4 regions of the Streptomyces sp. 3330 genome follow, and region 4 is predicted to be linked to each of the others. Evidence: riboswitches for the same ligand, from Rfam matches in the RefSeq annotation. Region 4 holds a riboswitch; each other region holds the start of a gene.

The links. Region 4 has a riboswitch for cyclic di-AMP ahead of J2X68_RS34925 (LysM peptidoglycan-binding domain-containing M23 family metallopeptidase). Riboswitches for the same ligand answer to the same signal wherever they lie in the genome.
Region 1: another riboswitch for cyclic di-AMP. It lies ahead of J2X68_RS19380 (M23 family metallopeptidase); the one in region 4 lies ahead of J2X68_RS34925 (LysM peptidoglycan-binding domain-containing M23 family metallopeptidase).
Region 2: another riboswitch for cyclic di-AMP. It lies ahead of J2X68_RS30865 (C40 family peptidase); the one in region 4 lies ahead of J2X68_RS34925 (LysM peptidoglycan-binding domain-containing M23 family metallopeptidase).
Region 3: another riboswitch for cyclic di-AMP. It lies ahead of J2X68_RS29985 (M23 family metallopeptidase); the one in region 4 lies ahead of J2X68_RS34925 (LysM peptidoglycan-binding domain-containing M23 family metallopeptidase).

Annotation. Positions count from the first base shown of each region.
Region 1 is NZ_JAVDVA010000010.1:258,691-262,963, forward strand. Features, by position in the region: gene J2X68_RS19370 (dihydrofolate reductase family protein) at 53-1,180, shown strand; tRNA gene J2X68_RS19375 (tRNA-Met) at 1,252-1,325, shown strand; cyclic di-AMP (ydaO/yuaA leader) riboswitch at 1,652-1,820, shown strand; gene J2X68_RS19380 (M23 family metallopeptidase) at 1,828-2,850, shown strand; gene J2X68_RS19385 (aldo/keto reductase) at 3,116-4,054, shown strand.
Region 2 is NZ_JAVDVA010000023.1:14,564-18,836, forward strand. Features, by position in the region: gene J2X68_RS30855 (ATP-dependent Clp protease proteolytic subunit) at 1-632, shown strand, start outside; gene J2X68_RS30860 (hypothetical protein) at 640-945, shown strand; cyclic di-AMP (ydaO/yuaA leader) riboswitch at 1,288-1,499, shown strand; gene J2X68_RS30865 (C40 family peptidase) at 1,503-1,976, shown strand; gene J2X68_RS30870 (ATP-binding protein) at 2,035-2,517, opposite strand; gene J2X68_RS30875 (helix-turn-helix transcriptional regulator) at 2,731-3,591, shown strand; gene J2X68_RS30880 (DUF397 domain-containing protein) at 3,601-3,843, shown strand; gene J2X68_RS30885 (8-amino-7-oxononanoate synthase) at 3,889-4,273, opposite strand, start outside.
Region 3 is NZ_JAVDVA010000021.1:126,750-131,022, reverse strand. Features, by position in the region: gene J2X68_RS29990 (GntR family transcriptional regulator) at 26-721, opposite strand; gene J2X68_RS29985 (M23 family metallopeptidase) at 910-1,653, opposite strand; cyclic di-AMP (ydaO/yuaA leader) riboswitch at 1,668-1,836, opposite strand; gene J2X68_RS29980 (pitrilysin family protein) at 2,031-3,419, opposite strand; gene J2X68_RS29975 (pitrilysin family protein) at 3,416-4,273, opposite strand, start outside.
Region 4 is NZ_JAVDVA010000031.1:68,071-72,343, forward strand. Features, by position in the region: gene J2X68_RS34915 (DUF6250 domain-containing protein) at 1-219, opposite strand, end outside; gene J2X68_RS34920 (hypothetical protein) at 234-557, opposite strand; gene J2X68_RS34925 (LysM peptidoglycan-binding domain-containing M23 family metallopeptidase) at 805-1,773, opposite strand; cyclic di-AMP (ydaO/yuaA leader) riboswitch at 1,778-1,971, opposite strand; gene J2X68_RS34930 (alpha-galactosidase) at 2,241-4,273, opposite strand, start outside.

The sequences.
Region 1 (4,273 bases), on a different contig from region 4:
CCGTCAGGCTGCCGCCGAACCGCCGTCGGACCGAGCCCGGGGAGCCGTGTCGATGCCGTACCCGTACGTCCTGCTGTCAGCCGCCGTCTCCCTCGACGGCTACCTGGACGACACCACGCCCGAGCGCCTGCTCCTCTCCAGCCGCGCCGACTTCGACCGCGTCGACGAGGTGCGGGCCTCCGTGGACGCCGTCCTCATCGGCGCCGGCACGATCCGCGCCGACAATCCCCGGCTCCTCGTGAACTCCCCCGCGCGCCGCGCCGCCCGCGAGGCCGCCGGACTGCCGCCGTACCCCCTCAAGGTCACCGTCAGCGGCTCCGGCGACCTCGATCCGGCGGCGAACTTCTGGCACACGGGCGGCGAGAAGGTCGTCTACACGACGGAGAAGGGCGCCGAGCGGGTCCGCGCGCTCGGCATCGCCGCGGACGCCGTCCCGCTCGGCCCCGAACTCGACTGGCGCCGCCTCCTGGAACACCTCCATGACGTGCGCGGCGTACGGCGTCTCATGGTCGAGGGCGGCGGGACGGTGCACACGCAGCTGCTCCGGCAGGGCCTGGCCGACGAACTCCAGCTCGTCCTCGCCCCGCTCTTCGTCGGCGACCCGGCCGCGCCCCGCCTCTTCGGGCCGGGCGGCTACCAGGGCGGACGCCTGCGCCTGGTGGAGACCCGGCGCATCGAGGACGTCGTCCTGAACCGCTACGAGCCCACCGCCCCCGGCACCGGACGGCTGCCCGCCGCGGCCGACCGGCACTGGCTGGCCCTCGCCTGCGCCCTCGCGGCCGACTGTCCGCCGTCGGAGACCGCCTTCAGCGTCGGCGCGGTGATCGTGGCCGCCGACGGCACGGAACTGGCGCGCGGCCACTCCCGCGAGGCGGGCGACCCGGTCGTGCACGCCGAGGAGGCCGCCCTCGCGAAGCTCGACCCCGCCGACCCCCGGCTGCCCGCGGCCACCGTCTACAGCAGCCTCGAACCGTGCGCGCGCCGCTCCTCCCGCCCGGCCCCCTGTGCCCGTCTCATCCTCGACGCGGGAGTGCGCAGGGTGGTCACGGCCTGGCGGGAGCCGGACACCTTCGTCACGGACGCCGACGGCACCGGTCTGCTGACGGACCGGGGCGTCGACGTCCTGGTGCTCCCGGAGTACGAGGAGCGGGCGAAGGAGCCGAATCGCCACCTCCTGTGAGGCGGCCGGGGCCCCGTGGATCAACCGATGTGCTTTCTGTCCCGCTGATGGCGTACAGTTGGGTTCATCGCCGCGGGGTGGAGCAGCTCGGTAGCTCGCTGGGCTCATAACCCAGAGGTCGCAGGTTCAAATCCTGTCCCCGCTACTGATGAACCGAAGGCCGGAATCCGAAAGGGTTTCGGCCTTCGGCGTTTTCGCCGATGCCTTTTCCCGGCCCTTTCCTCACTCCTGGTGACCGGTCGAGCGCCCTGCGCATAACAACTGAGTCACCATCAAAAGCCGGATGACTGATGAAGCGTTTCCGGGGCAGGGCGGGGCGGGGTCAACTCGCCCGTTTTTCACCGCTGGTAGCCCAAAAGTCCAGGCCAGAAATGTTGTTGATCAAGAGGAACAGCTTGGAAACCCACCCCCGGGTCTATTAACGTTCGATAACGCAGCGCGGTCGTCCCAGCCGGCACCAGAGTCGGCTCCGTGCGGCACGTGCCGAATCCCGCAAGGGAACCGGGGAACCACCACCATGGGGTGAATCACGCGGAAGCCGTCGTGAACTCGCAGAGTCCACGACCGGTATACGCGCGTAGGAGACCTTCCCGCTCCGAACCCGTCAGCTAACCCGGTAGGCGACGGAAGGAAAGGAGTGCGCCCGCGTGGCGTCCAACCCGCCTGCCCCCGAGGCCCCGTACGCGCCCAGCCAGCGGTCCACCGAGACCTTCGGCTACGGCGGCTACCGCACCGACGAGGGACCTTGGGAGGAGTGGAACCCCACCGCGGAGTCCACTCGCCCGGTACGCGGCAAGCACCGCGTCGCCAAGCAGCGCGGCGGCGGATTCGCCCGCAGCTCCACCGTTCTCGGGGTCGGCGTCATAGCCGCCGTCAGCGCGGGCGGCATGGCCAGCGCCAACACCGGCAAGGCCCCGGTCTCCATCTCGATGCCGGACCTGCCCAACGTGGGCTCGCTCATCTCCGACGAAGAGCCCACCCCGGAAGCCGCTCCGGCCCTCGCCAGCTTCGGCTCCGAAGCCGCCGTGGACACCGAGGACAGCGCCGCCGACGCCGGCGAGGCGCTGCGCAGCCGGATCATGGCGCAGGCCGAGTCCCAGCAGTCCCAGGTCGAGGTCAAGGCCCTCGCCGCGGCGGCCAAGGCCGAGGCCGACGCCGCCGCCAAGGCCGAGAAGGAGGCGGAGGCCAAGGCCGCCGCCGCGAAGAAGAAGGCCGCGGAGGAAGCCGCCGCGAAGGCCGAGGCCGCGCGCCTGGCCGAGCTGGCCAAGCAGTACACGCTGCCGACCTCCTCGTACACCATCACCTCGACCTTCGGCCAGGCCGGTTCCCTCTGGTCCTCCGGCTACCACACGGGTCTGGACTTCGCCGCGCCGACGGGCACGCTCATCAAGGCCGTCCACAGCGGCACCATCACCGAGGCCGGCTGGGCCGGTTCCTACGGCTACCGCACCATCCTGACCCTGGACGACGGCACCGAGCTGTGGTTCTGCCACCAGTCGTCGATCAGCGTCAGTGTCGGCCAGAAGGTCGCCACCGGTGACGTCATCGGCCGGGTGGGCGCGACCGGGAACGTCACCGGAGCCCACCTCCACCTCGAGGTCCACCCCGGCGGCAGCGCCGACGGCATCGACCCGGCGGCCTGGCTCCGCGACAAGGGCCTCAACCCCTGAGCCGTCCCTCGGGCAAGCCCCTGAGCTGAGCTGTACGGACCCCCGAGCCGCTCCTTCGACCACCCTGAGCCGCTCATCCGGTCGCCCCGAGCCCGCTCGTCCGGTACCCCTGATCCACCCCGGCAGCCCCGACGCCCTCCGCGTCGGGGCTGCCGGGCTGTGCCGTGCGCACGCGCGCTCGGGCGGGCCGTTCCCGGGGGCTGTTCACATGTTCTTCGTGTCACGTCCGGAATGGGCGGGCCGTCGGCGCCTGTTGAGACGAGGCATGACTTCTCTTCGCACGCTCGGCTCCTCGGACCTCGAGGTCTTCCCGCTCGCCCTCGGCGGCAACGTGTTCGGCTGGACCGCCGACGAGACGGCCTCCTTCGCCGTGCTCGACGCCTACACGGCCGCGGGCGGCAACCTGATCGACACCGCCGACTCCTACTCGGCGTGGGTCGATGGCAACAGCGGTGGTGAGTCCGAGACGATCATCGGCAGGTGGCTGAAGGCCCGGGGCAACCGCGACGACGTCGTGATCGCCACCAAGGTGAGCCAGCACCCCGACTTCCCCGGTCTGTCCGCCGACAACATCAAGGCCGCCGCCGACGCCTCGCTCCGCCGTCTGGGCACCGACCACATCGACCTCTACTACACGCACTTCGACAAGCCCGAGGTGCCGGTCGAGGAGATCATCGGCGCGCTCGACGAACTGGTGAGGGCGGGGAAGGTGCGGCACATCGCCGCCTCCAACATCTCGCCCGAGCGTCTCCAGGAGTCGCTGGAGTTCTCCGACCGCGAGGGCCTGGCCCGGTACGTCGCCCTCCAGCCCCACTACAACCTGGTCTCCCGCGACACCTACGAGGGCGGCCTCCAGGATCTCGCCGCCCGCTTCGGCCTCGCCGCCGTCCCCTACTACGCCCTGGCCGCAGGCTTCCTCACCGGCAAGTACCGGCCCGGTACGACCGTGCAGAGCGCCCGCGCCGCCGGCGCCGCCAAGCACCTCGACACGGAGCGGGGCCGGAACGTCCTCACCGCCCTGGACGAGATCGCCCAGGCCCACGGGACCCGGATCCCCACGGTCGCCCTGGCCTGGCTCGCCGCGCAGCCGACGGTGGCCGCGCCGATCGCCTCCGCGCGCACGGTCGAGCAGCTGCCGGCGCTGCTGGGGGTGGCGGAGCTGGAACTGACGGCGGAGGAGATCACCCGCCTGACCCGAGCCTGACCTGACCTGGCCTGGCCTGGCCTGACCTGACCTGACCTGACCTGACCTGGCCTGGTCTGATCTAGCTTGGCCAGAGCCTTTGGCCTGACCGCTCCGACCGACCCTGCCTGGGCTGACCGACCCGACCCTGCCTGGGCTGACCGACCCTGCTTGTTCTGATCGACCTGCCTGGCCTGGCCTTGGGTGACGTCATCCGCCCCGGCCCTGGCCTGCTCGGTC
Region 2 (4,273 bases), on a different contig from region 4:
ACCGACCGTCCGCCCGCCATGTCCTGCCCGGGTTCACCGAGCGCACGGGCTTCGGGCACCGGACCACGGATCCGTACGCGAAGCTGCTGGAGGAGCGGATCGTCTTCCTGGGGACGCGGATCGACGACGTCTCGGCGAACGACGTGACGGCCCGGTTCATGTACCTCGCGCACACGGATCCGGACCGGGACATCGCGCTGTACATCAACTCCCCCGGCGGCTCCTTCAGCGCGATGACGGCTCTCTACGACACGCTCCGGTACGTCACCTGCGACGTGGAGACCACCTGCCTGGGCCGCGCGGACGCGTCCGCGGCGGTGCTGCCGGCGGCCGGCACGCCGGGCAAGCGGTACGCGCTGCAGGGCGCGCGGATGACGATCCGCCGGCCGTCCCTGCCCGGGCAGGCCGAGGGGCGGGCGAGCGACCTGGCGATCCGGGCCGAGGAGCTGGCGCGGACCCGCGCGAGCCTGGAGGAGATGCTCGTACGGCACACCGGGCGGCCGCCGGAGCAGGTGACCGCGGACATCGAGCGGGACAGGTTCCTCCCCGCCCAGGAGGCCGTGGAGTACGGCCTGGTGGACGGGATCGTCCCGCCCCGCAGGGCCTCGGCCGGCACACCCGGCGGGCGGTGAGCCGCCGATGGTGCCCGAACTGCCGCCGTTGCCCGCGCTCACCCGCGCGGAGGCCGAGCTGATCGACGGTTACCTCGACGTAGTCGACATGCTCGGCCGGATCAACCCCGCCCACCAGGGCGACACCTACCGCGGACTGCGCGCCGCCCAGGCGCTGGTGACCAAGGCGGCCGCGCTGCGCGACGCCCTGGCGCGGATGCACCAGCGGGGCGAGAGCGAACTGCACGCGCCGACGCTCGCGCGGGCGCTGCGCGTCCTGGACGGGGAGCGCCGCACCGCGCGGGTCACGCTGCCCCCGCTCTCCGACAGTTGACCCGCCGGATCCACCTCCGGTCCGGCCCGCTCGCGCCCAGGACGTGACGACCGGACCGGAGTTGAAACGGCCCAGAAGAGGTACCCCCGTTCAGCGGAGCGTCTACGGTTCCCCCGACCCCTCCGCGGTTGCGCAAATGGGCGCTCTTCGGGCGGAATAGCGAGCTCCGCCGCTGGTGGGAGGCCCTGGAGCGCCTTGACACCTGATCGCCCATCAGGGTGTCCACCCGAACGGGTGAGTGGTGAGTAACCCCACAAATCCCCGGTTCCGTTGGGATTTTCGGACATCGGTGAGCCAAGATCCCTGACTGACGACAAGCCCCCGCCACAAGCGGCGGGGCGGTCCGGGCGGACGCCGAGTCCTGCCGCCGCCCGGATGACCGGTCGACAGGAGTGCATCGGCAGGAGTGGAGGACCCAAGCACGACGGGTCGCCGGAACGGTCACGCCATGACCGGGCCGAGCAGCCCTTGGGGTGAAGCCGCAGCAGCGGCCGGGCAACTTCGCCAGCCCGAATCCGACAGGTCATCCTTCACAGGCGGCTGACGAAGGGTTGCGCATGACTGCGCTCAATCGTGTCCCGTCGCTCATGGCCCGGGCCGGTACGGCCTCGGCTTTCGCCATCGCCGCCGTGGGCGGCTCGGTCGTGGTCCCGGGGCTCGCCCCCGACGCCGCGGCCGCCACACCGGCGACGAAGGCGCTCCAGATCGCGGCCTCCAAGAAGGGTGCTCCCTACAAGTACGGGGCCACCGGACCGAAGAGGTTCGACTGCTCGGGGCTCACGCTGTACTCGTTCAAGAAGGCGGGCAAGAGCCTGCCCCGGACGGCGTCCCAGCAGTACAACAAGACGAAGCACATCAAGGCGTCGAGCCGCAAGGCAGGCGACCTGGTGTTCTTCCACTCGGGCTCGAACGTGTACCACGTCGGGATCTACGCGGGTAAGGGCAAGATCTGGCACTCGCCGAAGACCGGCGACGTGGTGAAGCTTCAGAAGATCTGGACCAAGAGCGTCTGGTACGGGCGGGTCCGCTAGGGCCCACCAGGGTCACGGGCGGTTCTTCCCGGGGCGGTGGGGGCGTCCTGACGCGCCTTCACCGCCCCGGGAGCTCACCCTCCGCCGAGGCCGTCAGGGCGCCGGCCACCGGCTCCGCCACCGGGACGGCCCACGGGAGCTCGACGGTGACCGTCTTGCCGCCCTCCCGGGTGGGCCGCACTCTCAGCCTGCCGCCGCGCTCCGCGGTGAGCCAGCGAATGATCACCATGCCTCGGCCGTTGTCCTGCTGGACGGCGGCCGGCAGTCGTTTGGGGAAGCGCGGGTGGCTGTCGGTGACCCCGACGCGCAGGTGTTCGTCACGGTCGAGGACCAGGTCCACCGTGAAGGTGGGTGACTGCCCGAAGGTGTGCTGCACGGCGTTGGTGGCGAGTTCCGAGACGATCAGCCGGACGGCGTCGGCCATCTCCGCGTCCGCCGGAAGGCCCCATTCCCCGAGGGCGCCGGCCACGAAGACCCGGGCCGCGGAGACCGAGGCGGGATCGCTCGGCAGAGTGACGGATGCTTCCAGGTGATCTGCCATGGCGACGTCGACCCTTTCCCACGGGACCGGGAGCCCGACACGGCGCGGATGGTTCGAGTACGGTCCCGGACTGGTGCTTCTTCGCCAGACTGCCATTACCGGGCCGGTCACGGGTCGGATCCACCGAGATATGCATATATCTGTCGCCCAATGCGGTGAACTCTGCGACGGCAGAGCGTATTTGGTCGGCCCGATAGGAGTAAGGAGGAGCCCATGCAGCACGGTCCCGCGGTACGCCGCCGAAAGCTGGGCGCCGAACTGCGCAATCTGCGCGCCCAGGCGGGGCTCACCAGTGGTGAGGCGGCCCGGCTCGTGGGCTGGCACCAGTCCAAGGTGAGCCGCATCGAGACCGGCATCAGTGGATCGAAACCGGCCGATGTGCGGTTACTCCTCGACGCCTACGCCGTCGAGGATCCGCAACTGCGGGAGCTGATGCTGGCATTGGCGGGCGCGGGCGGCAGCGGCGGCCGGGACCACTGGTGGCACGCCTACCGCGGGGTGCTGCCGCCCACCTACCGGGACTTCATCAGCCTGGAGTCGCAGGCGAGCGCCATGCGCACCCTGGAGACGACGGTGGTGCCGGGACTGCTGCAGACGCCCGAGTACGCGCGCGCGGTGACCAGGGCATCCGTGGAAGGGGGCGACGAGGACCAGCTCGACACCCTCGTGGAGGTGCGGCTGGCCCGCCAGGACGTGCTGCGCGCGCAGCCGCCGCTGGAACTGTGCGCGGTACTGGACGAGGCGGTGCTGCGGCGGGTGGTGGGCGGTCCCGAGGTGATGGCACGGCAGCTCGGCCGGCTCGTCGAGGCCGCCCGATTGCCCCAAGTCCGGCTTCAGGTGTTGCCGTTCGCCGCCGGAGCGCATATCGGGGTAACTGGCCCTTTCGTTATCTTCTCATTTTCGCGCACTTCTGATCTGGATGTTGTCGTTCTAGACCACTTGACGAGTAGCCTCTATCTCGAACGGAAAGAAGACCTCCAGGCCTACACCGAGGCCTTCAACGCCCTTCGGGCGCACGCCCTTTCGCCCGGGGACTCATCGGATTACATCGCCGCGATAGCCGACGGCGCGTAAGGAGGCACCATGTCCGCATCACCGCGGAACGTACCTTCCAGTACCGATCCCGACCGACTTCCGGATGTGCGCTGGCTGCGCAGCAGCTACAGCACGGGAGCGAACAACTGTGTGGAGACCGCCCGGCCGGCCTCCGGCCCCTGGGCCGGTCTGCTCGCCGTCCGCGACTCCAAGGACCCGGCCGGCCCCGCCCTGCTCTTCTCCCCCGAGAGCTGGTCGGGCTTCACGGCCGTCTTCTCACGGGTCCCCTGACCGCACCGCAACCGTCAGAGCGGTCCACGGCCGTGTCACGCCGACTCATGGTCGTGTTTCGCCGATCACCTGTACAGCGCGTTCCAGCTCGGCCCCGGAGAGGTCCGCGCGCGCGGTGAGCCTGAGACGTGAGATGCCGTCGGGCACGGAGGGAGGACGGAAGCAGCCCACGGCCAGGCCTGCCGACCGGCAGTCCGCCGCCCAGCGCAGGGCCCCCTCCGGGGACGGGGCACGCACGGAGACGACCGCGGCGTCCGGACGCACCGCCGCCAGGCCCGCGGCCGTCAGCCGCGCGTGCAGCTCGCCCGCCACCTCACGCGCGCGTGCCGCGCGCTGGGGCTCCCTGCGCAGCAGCCCGAGGGCGGCCAGCGCCGCCCCCGCCGCCGCCGGGGCGAGGCCCGTGTCGAAGATGAACGTCCGGGCCGCGTTC
Region 3 (4,273 bases), on a different contig from region 4:
CCCCTCTTTGTATACGGCCCTTTTGTTAATGCCGCAGACCCGTCATGTTTACGGGAGGTTGCGAAGTCCTCACACGGTCGGCGCGTTCGGGGCCGCCGGAAAAGCGCAGCCGGTGCGCGGCCGTCGCGCGCTCGGTGTGCAGCGCCGTGATCGCCCGCGCACGCTCACCGTCGCCGCGCGCCACCGCGTCCACGATCGCGCCGTGCTCAGCCCACGACTCCGCGGGGTTGGCCGGGGCCTCCACCGCGTACATCCAGGCGATCTTGTGGCGCAGCTGGGTCAGCATCGACGTCAGGGCATGGCTGCCCGAGGACTGGGCGAGCGTCTCGTGGAACCAGCCCCCCAAGGAGCGCAGATCCTCGCTGTTGCCGCGTCTGGCCCGCTCCTGGCCCAGCCGGACGAGTCCCCGCAGGACCTTCAGATGGGCCTCGGTGCGCCGCTGGGCGGCCCGCGAGGCGCCGAGCGGCTCCAGGAGCATGCGCATCTCCAGCAGGTCCGCGGCCTCCTGCTCGGTCGGCTCCGCGACGCACGCGCCCGCGTGCCGCCGCGTGACGACGAAGCCCTCGGCCTCCAGCGTGCGCAGCGCCTCGCGGACCGGGACGCGGGAGACGCCGTAGCGGCGGGCGAGGAGTTCCTCGGTGAGGCGGCTGCCGCGCTCGTAGACACCCGCGACGATGTCGTCCCGAATGGCCGTGCACACCGAGTGCGCCGGAATACGCATGACGGACCTCCGCCTTAATCCCCGTGAAACGTCGACGATTGACGTGTGTTCCGTGACTCTATTGCAATGAGCGGGAATTTCCGATGGCGGGCCGGAATCCGGGGATATTTTTTGGACAGCAGGGCCTCGAAAACGCCGAAAGCCCCGGCCGGGAGGGCCGGGGCAAGACGATCTGTCGCCGTGGGTCGTCAGACGTTCACGCCGTGGTTGCGGAGGTAGGCGACCGGGTCGATGTCCGAGCCGTACTCCGCGGTGGTGCGGGCCTCGAAGTGCAGATGCGCGCCGGTGACGTTGCCGGTGGCGCCGGACAGGGCGATCCGCTGGCCCGGGGTGACCTGCTGGCCCACCGCCACCTCGATGGACGACAGGTGACCGTACTGGGTGTACGTCCCGTCGTTCATCTTGATGACGATCTGGTTGCCGTACGCCCCGCCCCAGCCGGCCTCGACGACGGTGCCCATGCCGACCGCGTGCACGGTGGTGCCGCTCGCCGCGTGGAAGTCGATGCCGGTGTGGCTGCCGGAGGACCACAGGGAGCTGCTGGCCTGGTAGCTGGTCGACACGTAGGAGCCGGTGATCGGCGAGACGAACGTGTTGAGGCGCTTGCGCTCGGCCTCGCGGGCCGCACGCACGCGTGCCTCGCGCTCCTCCACGGCCTTCTTGGCGGCGGCCTGCCGGGCGGCCTCCTCGAAGGCCGCGTGCTTCTGCACGGCGACCTGGTCGTCGACCTGCTCCGCGACGGCCTCGGAGGCGGTGACGACGGGGATCAGCCCGGTCTGCTCGGGGCTGGGCTCGGCGGCGAGGGCCGGGGAGGCGGCGACGGTGGCCATCACGCCGGTGGTGGTGAGCGCCGCGACGCCCGCCGCGCGAGCGGTGGTCCGCTGCATCCGGCCGGGACGACGGTGCTTGCCGGGCGCGCAGGTGAACGCCATGAAGTCGGGTGTGTCCTTTCCTTCCCTCTCGCCTACCGGGTTAGCTGACGGGTTCGGAGCAGGAAGGTCTCCTACGGACCCCCTCGCGTTCACGCGCGGGCGTCCGATTCACCCCAGGGACTTCACAAGTGGGTCCCCGGCTCCCCTGGCTCGCGCCGTACGGGGACTCGGCGATGACTGTCCGGTGCCGCGGCTGCGGCGCACTGCCTGACGAACAGTCCGGATGACGCTAAGCGGCGCGGGTTTCAATCCTCAAACGGATCCCGGTTTTTGTAGCGCATCCCACAGGGCAGACGGGCAACCTCCGCATCAATTCGGACATACGGAGGCCCTGGTGACGCTCGGTCGACCAGGGCCCCGCACGCGCGTGCCGCTGCCTACTCCGCGGACACGACCTTCACCTCGCCGATGCCGAGGGCCTCGACCGGCTCCTTGATCCGGGCCGCGTCACCGACGAGGACGGTCACCAGGCGGTCCACCGGGAAGGCGTTCACGGCCGCCGCGGTGGCCTCCACCGTGCCGGTCGCGGCGAGCTGCTGGTACAGCGTGGCCTGGAAGTCGTCGGGCAGGTGCTGCTCGACCTGGTCGGCCAGCGTGCCGGCGACGGCCGCGGCGGTCTCGAACTTCAGCGGCGCCACACCGACCAGGTTCTGCACGGCGACGTCGCGCTCCGCGTCGGTCAGCCCCTCGGCGGCGAGGGTGCGCAGCACCTTCCAGAGGTCGTCCAGCGCGGGTCCGGTGTTCGGGGTGTCGACGGAGCCGCTGATGGCGAGCATCGCGGCGCCCGAGCCGTCCGGGGCGGACCGCAGGACCTGGCCGAACGCGCGGACACCGTAGGTGTAGCCCTTCTCCTCGCGCAGGACGCGGTCCAGGCGGGAGGTGAGGGTGCCACCGAGGCAGTACGTGCCGAGCACCTGCGCGGGCCACACACGGTCGTGCCGGTCGGCGCCGATCCGGCCGATCAGCAGCTGCGTCTGGACGGCGCCGGGGCGGTCCACGATGACGACCCGGCCGGCGTCGTCGGCGGTCACCGGCGGCACGGGCCGCGGCTGGGCCGAGGAGCCCGTCCAGGCGCCCAGGGTGTCGCCGAGGAGCGCCTCCAGGTCGACACCCGTGAGGTCGCCGACGACCACGGCGGTGGCCGTGGCGGGACGCACGTGCTTCTCGTAGAAGGCGCGTACGGCGGCGGAGTCGATCTTCTCGACCGTCTCCGCGGTGCCCTGGCGGGGCCGCGACATCCGCGCGGTGGCCGGGAACAGCTCCTTGGAGAGCTCCTTGGCCGCGCGCCGGGAGGGGTTGGCCAGCTCGTGCGGGATCTCGTCCAGGCGGTTGCGGACGAGGCGCTCGACCTCGCTGTCGGCGAACGCGGGGGCCCTGAGGGCGTCGGCGAGCAGACCGAGGCCCTTGGGCAGGCGCGAGGCCGGCACTTCGAGGCTCAGCCGGACGCCGGGGTGATCGGCGTGCGCGTCCAGGGTGGCGCCGCAGCGCTCCAGTTCGGCGGCGAACTCCTCGGCGGAGTGCTTGTCGGTGCCCTCGGAGAAGGCGCGCGCCATGATCGTGGCGACGCCGTCGAGGCCGGCCGGTTCGGCGTCCAGGGGCGCGTCGAGGAGGATCTCGACGGCGACGACCTGCTGGCCGGGACGGTGGCAGTGCAGCACGGTCAGGCCGTTGGCCAGCGCGGTGCGCTCGGGCGCCGGGAACGCCCACGGCTTGGCCTCGCCCGCCCGGGGCTGGGGGTGGAAGTCCATCGTGGCGAGCTCGGTCACCGGGCCGCCTCCTCGTTCTCGTCCTGGTCGGCGGGGGCTTCGGCGGCGGTCGGCTCGTAGACGAGCACCGCGCGGTTGTCGGGGCGCAGGCGGGCCTTGGCGACCTCCTGCACCTCCTCGGGCGTCACGTCCAGCACGCGCTGGACGGCGGTGAGCGCGAGCTGCGGGTCGCCGAACAGGACGGCGTAGCGGCACAGTTCGTCGGCGCGTCCGGCGACCGTGCCGAGCCGGTCGAGCCACTCGCGTTCCAACTGCGCCTGGGCCCGCTCCATTTCCTCGGCCGTCGGGCCCTCTTCGGCGAACCGGGCGAGCTCCTCGTCGATGGCGGCCTCGATGACGGGCACCTCGACGTCGCCGGACGTCTTCACGTCCAGCCAGCCCAGCGAGGGCGCTCCGGCGAGCCGCAGCAGGCCGAAGCCGGCCGCGACGGCCGTACGGTCGCGGCGCACCAGCCGGTTGTACAGGCGCGAGGACTCGCCGCCGCCGAGGACGGTGAGCGCCAGGTCGACGGCGTCGCACGCGCGCGTGCCGTCCTCGGGCAGCCGGTAGGCGGCCATCAGCGCACGGGCCGGCACCTCCTCCTCGACGATCTCGCGCAGCTGCTCGCCGATGACGTCGGGCAGCGCGCCGTCACGGGGCGCGGGCTTGCCGTCGTGGCCGGGGATGGAGCCGAAGTACTTCTCGACCCAGGCGAGGGTCTGCTCCGGGTCGATGTCACCGACCACGGAGAGCACCGCGTTGTTGGGCGCGTAGTACGTGCGGAAGAACGCGCGCGCGTCCTCCAGGGTCGCCGCGTCCAGGTCGGCCATCGAGCCGATCGGCGTGTGGTGGTAGGGGTGGCCGTCCGGGTAGGC
Region 4 (4,273 bases):
GGGCACGTCGACCTCCAGCGTCCCGCGGGAGGCGGTGACCGTCCCGCCGCCCTCCAGTTCGGCCACCCACCGGCGCAGGCCGTGGCGGAAGTCGTCGTGGGCGATGAGGCGGCGACGGCGGGGCCGGGCGCCCGCGGCGCTCGCGGCGGGCGCCGGGCCGAGGGCGGACAGCGCGGCGCCGGCGGCCAGGGCTCCGAACGCCCTGCGGGTGGTCGTCATGTCGGTCGGCTCCTTCAGCGGGTGGGAGTGGTGAGTCGCGGCACGGGAACGCGGCGGGTCCCGGCGCCGGGGCAGTGGCCGGTGTACGCGGACCGGAGGTGGCCGCGGACGGTCCGGCCGAGGCCGCACGCGGGGTTCCGGGCGAGCCCGTGGACGCGGGCGCCGGTCGGCACGGCGCCGGTGTGCGGCCCCAGGGCCGGGTGGTCGGCGGCCTCGGCGAGGGTCTCCTCGCGCCGGCCGCCGACGAGGTAGCCGTGGAACGGGGTGGCGTCGCGAGCGCGGGAGACGACGCCGGCCGCGGCGCCCTTCATGACGATGCGTCGGTCGACGCCGGACACGGGACCTCCGGGGAGCGATGGAAAGCGCTTGCCCTGACGGAGATCACTCTGCCCCGACCCTCGTCCGCCTGTCGACGGGGCGGGAAGGGCTGCCACAGGACCGCAACAGAACGATCATGAACGCGCAGAGCCCCGCACCGGCCCGGCCCGCCCTCCGCGCTCTCCGGACATGCCGAAGGCCGGACCCGGGGATCGGGTCCGGCCTTCGGCCGCGTGTCAGGCGGGAGGTCGTCGGAGTCGGAGGGGGTCAGCCGACGGAGACGCCGTGCGAGCGGAGGTAGGCGATCGGGTCCACGTCGGAGCCGTAGTCCGGCGTGGTGCGGATCTCGAAGTGCAGGTGCGGGCCGGTCACATTGCCGGTCGCACCGGAGAGCCCGAGCTGCTGGCCCGCGGTCACGGTCTGGCCGGCCGAGACGGAGAGCTGGGACAGGTGGGCGTACTGGGCGTAGTAGCCGTCGGCGAGCCGGATGACGACCTGGTTGCCGTACGCGCCGCCCCAGCCCGCGGAGACGACGGTGCCCGCGCCCACGGCCTTGAGGGAGGTGCCGGTGGGGACGACGAAGTCGGTGCCGGTGTGGTAGCCGCTGGACCACATGCTGCCGGCGGTGTGGTAGGCGGTGCCGACCGAGGCGCCCGCCACCGGGAGCGTGTAACCGCTGGAGGTGTTCGCACCGCTCTCGGCGGCCTGGGTGACCGTCTTCGAGGAGGAGGAACCGGATGAAGAGGACGCCGAGGACGACGACTCGGCTCCGGACGCCTTCGACTTCGACGAGGACGAGGAGGAGGAGGAAGAAGAAGAACCGGACGACGCACCGGTGCCGCCCGTCGCGGCCTTCTTGCCGATCGAGAGCTTCAGGCCGGGATGGATCAGCGACGGGTCGCTTCCGACGGCCTGCCGGTTGTCCTGGTACAGCTTCTGCCAGCCGCCGTCGACGTCCTGCTCGTCGGCGATCTTCGACAGGTAGTCGCCGGACCGCACGGTGTACGTCTTGGCCGTCGTGGCGGTGGCGGACTTCTGCGCCACCGGGACGGACTGCACGGCCTGCTGGGGTACGGCCTGGGAAGCCGCCTGGGCGACGGACTGCGCGGGGGCCGCGTGGGCGCCGGCGGCGCCTATGAGCGGAAGGGCGAGCGCGGCGCCGCCCGTTCCGGCGACGGCGATGGAGCGAGTGAAGCGCTGGGTCTTCGGACGGCGGTGCTTACCCTTCGCGGGCATGGCGAATTCCTCTCCGGCGCCTGCGAGGTGAGCTGTCGGGTGCGGACTGGAGATGTCCGGCCGCGCCGAGGCGCGGCTTTACCCCAAAGCCTGTTCCGGAGACCGGAACAGGCGGTTGTGCCTGTGGGTCCCCCGCTCCTGCCGATACGGGTGAGTGTGCGGGCTCCGGGCGGTGGCAGGATTCGGCGTCCGTCCGGATTGGTGTGGAACGTAAGCGACCAGGACGCACAGGGACAAGCAGAGGTTGCGCCGCCGACGCCATTCTCTTGATCCCCTGTGCGAATCCCCGGTCACACTGGGTGAGCCGAAGGGTCCGTCCGGCGCCAAGCACCCTTGTGACGCATACGAATTACGTGAACATGACGGGCGACGTACGGTCACGGATATGACGCTGCTCACGTGACAGCTCTCCAGGTTCCTTTATTCCAGAGCGAGTTGGAAGGAAGGAGCCAATTCGGACAGAAACCTCAGATGCGACGCAGCCGGATAACCGTCGCATCAAGGTCGCCGCGCAGCCCGGTACGCAGTCCGTGGTGCAGCAGTACGGCCCCTCGATGCACTTCGCCCGTTTCGCGGCATTCGTACGATGCTGTCGGATCGAGTCCGCGCAGCCGCAGCGCCGGAACGGGCTCGCCGAACCGCTGTGCCTGGAGCCAGGCGAGGACAACGCTCTCGTCACCGCGCACGTACTGGACGGCGCTCAGACCGCCTGCCGGGGGCCGCAGCCGGTAGAGGTCCCCCTGCTGCACGAGCGGCCGGATCTCCTTGTAGAGGTCCACCCACCGACGCGCCTCGGCCAGGTCCTCGTCGCTCCACTCGGCGAGGTCCCCGCCGATGCCGAGCACACCGGCCATGGCGCTGACGAACCGGAAGCGCAGCGAGCTGACCCGGCCGTTGAGCTGGGCGTTCGGGCTGTCGGTGACCCAGGCCGCCATGACCCGGGCGGGATGGATCTGACTGAAGCCGTGCTGGATGTCGAGCCGGTCGAGCGGATCGGTGTTGTCGGAGGTCCACACCTGGTCGGTGCGGCTCATGATCCCGAGGTCGATACGGCCGCCGCCCCCCGAGCAGGACTCGAAGGCGACCCCGGGGTGCGCCTCGCGCAGCCGGTCCAGGAGCGCGTACAGGGCCCGCACGTGGTCGACCCAGAGGCGCTGCGGGTAAGGGTCGTCCGGCCATCCCGCGTCGGTGAAGCAGCGGTTGAAGTCCCACTTCACATAGTCGATGGGCGCGCTGGAGAGGAGCCCGTGGAGCTGCTCCCACAGGTACTCCTGGACGTCCTCGCGCGCGAGGTTGAGCATGAGCTGATTGCGGAACTCCGTCCGCTTTCGTCCGGATTGGAACTGCACCCAGTCGGGGTGGGCCCGGTACAGCTCGCTGTCCGGGTTGACCATCTCGGGCTCGACCCAGATGCCGAACTGCATCCCGAGGCCGTGGACGTGGTCGGCGAGGGGCTTCAGCCCGCCCGGGAACCGGTCGGGGTTGGGCTGCCAGTCGCCGAGCCCGGCGTGGTCGCCGGTCCGTGCCCCGAACCAGCCGTCGTCGACGACGAAGAGCTCCACGCCGATCGCGGCGGCCCGCCGGGCGAGCGCGCTCTGCTGCTCCTCGGAGATGTCGAAGTAGGTGGCCTCCCAGGAGTTGAACAGCACCGGCCGGTCCTGCCCTGCGTCCGGGACGACGTACGCGCGCTGGTAGGCGTGCCAGGCGCGGCTCGCCCCGCCGAAGCCGCCGTCGCTCCACAGGCCGGCGAAGACGGGGGTGGTGAAGGACTCCCCCGCGGCCAGCCGCAGCAGACCCGAGTCGTCGTACCCGGCGCCGCCGGTGATCTGCACGCGCGCGTCCGGCAGTTGGGCGACGGCGATCCGCCAGGAGCCCGACCAGCCGAGGGCACAGCCGTAGACCTCGCCGCGCTCCTCGGTCGCGTCGGTGTCCAGGGCGACCCAGGGCAGGTGCTGGTGGCCGGTGTGGCCGCGGCGGCTGCCGATCACCTTCTCGCCGTAGGTGAGCGGGGACCGGGTGAGCCGGGACTCGGCGGCCCAGCGGCCGTGCAGCTGCGACAGCCGCCAGTCGTCACGCTCGGGCAGGGTCCACGTGGCGGAGTCGGCGCGCAGCAGCTCCAGCGGCCGCTCGCCGTCGTTGCGCAGGGTCGTCCAGCGCTCGACGACATCGCCCCGCATCCGGTAGTGCAGGATGACGGCCAGCCCGGCGTCCCGGAACCGCAGCCGCAGCTCGTCGCCGTCGGCCTCGTAGTCCTCGTAGGACCACTCGGTGCCGCGCCCCTCGTCGGTGCGCACGGACAGGGCGGGCCGGACGAAGCGGGGGCCGCCCTCGACCGGGTACTCCTCCCGGCCGTCGAGCGGGGACTCGAAGGACGCCCCCCGCTCCGACGGCGGAAGGGCGGCGAGCGCCTCGGCGTCCGCGAGCGCGATGCCCGGGCCCCAGTGCAGGTGGACCAGCTCGTCGGCCTCGGTGAGGTGGAGGGCATAGCTGCTCGTCGGCC